2 regions of the Pasteurella multocida genome follow, and region 1 is predicted to be linked to the other one. Evidence: riboswitches for the same ligand, from Rfam matches in the RefSeq annotation. Region 1 holds a riboswitch; the other holds the start of a gene.
What was found. Region 1 has a riboswitch for molybdenum cofactor ahead of moaA (GTP 3',8-cyclase MoaA). Riboswitches for the same ligand answer to the same signal wherever they lie in the genome.

Region 1 (3,215 bases):
AAAATCAGTTATAAGGGGCAACTCAATGATCCGATTATGGTGATTGCCTTATTGAGTGAGCAACAACGTGAATGGGCAGGAACGCCCTATCGTTTAGGTGGACAAAGTCGTGCCGGTATTGATTGCTCTGGTTTTGTACAAAAAACGTTTTTAGATCGCTTTGATATTCTTTTACCGAGAATGACGGTACAGCAAGCTAATTATGGAAAATTAGTGTCTAAACAGGATATCCAAACCGGTGATTTAGTGTTTTTTAAAACCGGTCGAGGTCCAAATGGCTATCATGTTGGTATTTATGTCAAAGATGATTTGTTTTTGCATGCCTCAACTAAAGGAGGGGTGATCTATTCTTCTTTAAATAGTCCCTATTGGTCAAAAAAATATTGGCAAGCAAGACGCATTTAATACGGTGATTGGCGAAAGATTATAATTCGCCAAGTAAATCATCAATCGCTTGTGATAACAAACTTCGATCATGGCGATAGCTAATATCATCTGCCTGTAATGGGCGAACCATCACTTTCAAGGATAAATTCTCGCACAAGTCGTTTGCATTGGTTGGAACGATTGTCGCATCAATAATCTCTTTACCAACGGTATGATGAATCCATTGAATACGATCTGATAGCGATAGAGAGGCGGCAGGGCTTTGCTCAAGGGCTAAATTATCGATAAATATTTTCTTTGCGTGACTTTTTTGCAATGCTTCGATTACTTCAGGTAATAAAATGGGTGGCAGAATACTGGTGAGAAAACTGCCAGGACCAAACAAAATCACATCTGCCTCCTGTAATGCTTCAATTGCCTCTGGTGTAGCCTTGACTAAAGGCACTAAAAAAATGGATTTGGGTAATTCAGTGAGATTATCAATTCCCACTTCACCAACAATGCTGGCACCGGATTGTAAGACGGCAGCAAGGTGAACCGGACTTTCAGACATCGGAAAAATATGAGATTTGACATGCAATAACTCTCTCACTAAATGAATCGCCTCCACTGGACGAATGTGCATATTTTCTAAGGCTTTGAGCATGAGATTCCCTAAGTTATGCCCAGAGAGTTCACCTTGCCCAGTAAAGCGATATTCAAATAAACTAGAAGCAGTACTGGGTTCAGTAATAATCTGATTTAAACAATTACGCAGATCACCCCACGCAATTCCGCCATGATTAAGCCGGATACGTCCTGTTGAACCGCCATTATCAGTCGTGGTCACGATACCCGTTAAACGTGATTTCATGAAACTTAATGCAGACATCAGTCGCCCTAAGCCATGCCCTCCGCCAATCGCGACGACTTTTTTGACTTTATCTAAGTGCTCATACTGTGTAAAACGAGTTAAATCTGACATGTTTACCCTTTTATTTTTTTCGTTATAACTAAAGACATCGCTATTTTTCCAAAGTTCTTTTCTACGCCAAATTGAGTAGAAAAGTGCTCGAAATAAGCGTCGATTTCAACGCTATATATTTTTTTATATAATTGATTTTAAAGAATTTTATGCTTTTATGACTGAGATCATATTAATTGTTTGCAATTGAATAAACTTATCTTTTACAATACCAATTAACAATTTGATTAACCTATTATCGCATAACTCCGAGCTTATTTAACCTACGTTTCTACAATAGAAATAGGGTGGTAATGCCAATAGCATAAAACTTGTGCTATTCAGGGATACGCTGGAAACGGTTTATCCTCTCGTATTTTAGAAAGGTGTGACATGCAAACAATTCCAATTAAACATGTTGGTAATGATCCTTTAGTGGATGCGTTCCAACGTCGCTATTACTATTTGCGACTGTCAATTACAGATGTGTGTAATTTCCGCTGTAATTACTGTTTGCCGAATGGTTATCAACCTGAGTCAAATAAACCCAGTTTTCTCACCTTAAATGAAATTCGTTTAGTGGTAAAAAGTTTTGCTAACATGGGCACTGAAAAAGTCCGTATTACGGGGGGAGAACCTACCTTACGTAAAGATTTTTTACCTATTGTTGAAACCATTGCTCAAAATCCTACCATTAAACAGATTGCTTTGACCACGAATGGCTACCGTATGGCAAAAGATGTTGCTGCGTGGAAAGAGGCGGGGATCACGTCGATTAACGTGAGTATTGATAGCTTAGATGCCCGAATGTTCCATCGTATTACCGGAATAGACAAATTTGAAGACGTAATGCGTGGTCTTGAGCGTGCTTTTGAGGTGGGCTATCAGAAAATCAAAGTCAATTCCGTGTTAATGAAAGATCTTAATGATGCGGATTTTAATCAGTTCTTAACTTGGATTAAAGACAAGCCGATCCAAATGCGTTTTATTGAATTGATGCAAACGGGTGAAATGGATCATTTCTTTCAGCAACATCATGTATCTGGTCAATTGTTAGCAGATAAATTAATCAATGCGGGTTGGACCTTACAAAGCAAGGGATTACTTGATGGACCGGCTAAAGTATTTAAACACCCAGATTATGTTGGCGAAGTAGGCTTGATTATGCCCTATGAGAAAAATTTCTGTGCTAGCTGTAATCGTTTAAGGGTATCAGCGAAAGGCAAACTGCACTTATGTTTGTTTGGTGAAGAAGGCATTACGTTACGTGACTTATTGCAATCGGATGATCAACAATTGCAATTACAAGCACGTATTTCTTCTGTACTACAAGGCAAACGTGAGCATCATTTCTTACATCAAGGTGATAGTGGTGTACGCGCAAATTTAGCCAGTATCGGCGGTTAATCATATTTTCTACAAATTGACCGCACTTTTTCTATTTTTCAACTTAACCATGAGAAATTATGAGTACATTTACCCATATTAATTGCCAAGGGGAAGCCAATATGGTGGACGTGTCAGGCAAACAAGAGAGCGTGCGTGAGGCAAGAGCGGAAGCATTAGTGACAATGTCACCAGAAACGCTGAATATGATTCTTTCTGGACAACACCATAAAGGTGATGTATTTGCTACGGCGCGTATCGCGGGGATTCAGGCGGCGAAACGTACATGGGATTTAATTCCGCTGTGTCATCCTTTGTTATTATCTAAAGTAGAAGTGAGCTTAACTCCCGTTGTGGAACGTAACCAAGTGCGTATTGAAAGTCTGTGTAGATTGACTGGCAAAACTGGAGTAGAAATGGAAGCGCTAACCGCCGCTAGCGTTGCTGCACTGACGATTTACGATATGTGCAAGGCGGTGCAAAAAGACATCGTGATTGA
Region 2 (3,215 bases), 150 kb from region 1:
TTCCAATCAAAAAGGTATCCGCGCAAATTGTGCTGATTGCCATGTTCCTCCCGAAGGGTGGCATTATGTCAAAGCCAAAGTCTTCGCATTAAAAGACGTATGGTACGAGCTAAAGGGAAAAATACCAGATAGAGACGCTTTCGAAAAACATCGTTATGAAATGGCAAAAAAAGTTTGGGATGAGATGAAAGCGACAAATTCAGCAACCTGTCGTAGTTGCCATAGCTTAGATGCAATGGAAATTTCATTACAATCAAAATCAGCACAAACCATGCATGAATTGGCTAAATCAGATGGACAAACCTGTATTGATTGTCATAAAGGCATTGTCCATTTCTTACCAGATATCCCCGAAGAAATCACTCCAACAACAGTAACTGAAAACAAACCGGTTTTAACGACAGATCATTCTCAACCACTCTATGTAAAAACGATTTCTAGCGCACAAACAACAAAGGGAGGCGAAGTACGTTTAATGCCTTACGCCACATTGACTGAATGGAAAACGGACGAGGGAAAAACTACAGCAACCCTCAAAGGCTGGCAACAAGTAGGCGCTGAATCCATTGTCTATATGGCGCTTGGGAAGCGGATTATTTTGGCATTGTTGGAAGAGGAAGCGAGAGAACAGCTCACGATTACAAAAACAATCCAAGATGAAGTCACCGATTCTGAATGGAAAGAAGTGATGCTTAACATCACTGTACCACAAGATAAATTAACTGCCGATTTAGTTGGGCTCAACCAACTTGGTAATCGATTAAATCAAACTCATTGTAGTGGCTGCCATGCGGTGATTGAAGCAGATCACTATACTGCGAATCAATGGATTGGCGTCGTTAATTCAATGAAAGATCGTACTGCATTAACGGCTGAAGAAGTAAGAGCACTCACGATTTATTTACAACGTAACAGTAAAGATATATCAGGTGCTAGTCATTAAAAATTCATCACTGACGCCGAGCTTGTGAACCTAAGTCAAAAGATATGGTAACAAGCCTGCAATAAGTTCGCTTATGCCATGGATAAACAAGAAATTGATTGTCCACTCATCTTTAGAAAGGTGTCAAAACATTAACGACTTAAATAAGCGAGGCCTTATATGAAAAAAGAGAACAAAGTAGATGTTAAACGTAGAGCGTTTTTAAAAAGCTCCTCTCTTGGTATTGCTGGCGCATCGTTAAGCGGTGGTGTCGTTGGTGCACTTGTGTCACCAAAGGCAATTGCAGCTGACAGTAAAACAATTGTTACTGCTGCCCACTGGGGACCTTTAGGTGTTGTAGTTGAAAATGGCAAAGCCGTTAAATCTGGTCCTGCAATCCTGCCTGCTATTGAAAATGAATTACAATCCGTCGTACCTGATCAACTTTATAGTGAAACACGAATCAAATACCCTATGGTTCGTAAAGGCTATTTAACGAATCCAGGAAAAAGTGACACGACTCTGCGTGGTCATGATGAATGGGTGCGCGTATCTTGGGATCAGGCTCTTGATTTAATTGATAAAGAATTTAAACGTGTTCGCTCAGAAGGCGGTTTTGAAAATATCTTTGGTGGATCTTATGGTTGGAAAAGCTCAGGTTCACTCCATTCAAGTCGTACATTATTACATCGTTATCTGAATGCAACAGGTGGTTTTGTCGGTCATAAAGGTGACTACTCCACTGGTGCCGCACAAGTTATCATGCCTCATGTACTTGGTACTATTGAAGTTTACGAACAACAAACCAGTTGGGAAACGATTTTAGAAAGTACTGATATCATCGTGCTCTGGTCTGCTAACCCACTGACTACAATGCGTATTGCTTGGACAGCGACAGACCAAAAAGGCATTGAATATTTCAAAAAATATCAAGCCACTGGTAAGCGTATCATTTGTATTGACCCAATCAAAAATGAAACCTGTAAAATGCTGAATGCCGAATGGATTCCAACCAATACAGCAACAGATGTGCCGTTAATGTTAGGGATTGCGCATACCTTAGTGACACAAGACAAACATGATAAAGCTTTCTTGAAAAAATATACTACAGGTTATGCAAAATTCGAAGAATACTTGCTTGGAAAAATTGATGGACAAGCAAAAGATGCCGAATGGGCAAGTAAAATCAGTGGTGTGCCTGTAGAAGTCATCAAGCAACTTGCAAATGACTTTTCATCAAAACGCACGATGCTGATGGGGGGCTGGGGGATGCAACGCCAACGTCACGGTGAACAAACACATTGGATGATGGTCACACTTGCCTCAATGCTAGGGCAAATTGGTTTACCTGGCGGTGGCTTCGGTTTCAGTTATCACTATTCAAATGGTGGTGTACCAACCACAACTGGTGGTGTCATTGGTTCTATGTCGGCGACATTGGATAACGATACCTCAAATACGGGTCAATCTTGGTTATCTAAATCAGCGAAAATCAGTTTCCCACTTGCACGTATTGCAGATGTCTTACTCAATCCGGGGAAAACCATCCAATACAATGGTACCGAAATCACTTATCCTGACATTAAATTAATTTATTGGGCAGGCGGTAACCCATTTGTCCATCATCAAGACACCAATACTTTAGTCAAGGCATGGCAAAAACCCGAAACAATCATTGTGAATGAAATCAACTGGACGCCAACAGCAAGAATGGCAGATATTGTATTACCGATCACGACAAGTTATGAGCGAAATGATTTAACCATGAGTGGTGATTATTCCATGATGCACATTCTGCCGATGAAACAAGTGGTTGAACCGCAATTTGAGGCACGTAATGACTATGATGTCTTTGCTGAATTAGCTAAACGTGCGGGCGTAGAAGATAAATTCACAGAAGGCAAAAGTGAAATGGATTGGTTAAAATATTTTTACCAATCCGCTTTTGATGCCGCACGCAAAAATCGTGTCCTCATGCCTAAATTTGAAAAATTCTGGGAAGAAAATAAACCTATTACATTTAATGCCAGTGAAAAAGCAAAAAAATGGGTTCGTTATGGTGAATTCCGTGAAGATCCATTATTGAATCCACTGGGCACACCTTCTGGTAAAATTGAAATCTACTCCGATACGATTGCGAAGATGAACTATGATGATTGCCGTGGCTATCCTTCTTGGTTTGAACCAGAAGAGTTTGCTGGTAATGTCACTACGGAACATCCATTAGCGCTAGTCACCCCGCATCCTTACTATCGGTTACACAGTCAATTAGCAAATACTTCACTGCGTCAAA

Region 2: it holds a riboswitch for molybdenum cofactor, as region 1 does, so the genes downstream of both, torA (trimethylamine-N-oxide reductase TorA) here and moaA (GTP 3',8-cyclase MoaA) in region 1, are expected to answer to the same signal.

What each region holds. Positions count from the first base shown of each region.
Region 1 is NZ_LT906458.1:679,723-682,937, reverse strand. It holds gene CKV69_RS03220 (C40 family peptidase) at 1-405, shown strand, start outside; gene CKV69_RS03215 (gluconeogenesis factor YvcK family protein) at 425-1,351, opposite strand; molybdenum cofactor riboswitch at 1,586-1,735, shown strand; gene moaA (GTP 3',8-cyclase MoaA) at 1,724-2,737, shown strand; gene moaC (cyclic pyranopterin monophosphate synthase MoaC) at 2,797-3,215, shown strand, end outside.
Region 2 is NZ_LT906458.1:526,635-529,849, reverse strand. It holds gene CKV69_RS02510 (NapC/NirT family cytochrome c) at 1-943, shown strand, start outside; molybdenum cofactor riboswitch at 946-1,082, shown strand; gene torA (trimethylamine-N-oxide reductase TorA) at 1,103-3,215, shown strand, end outside.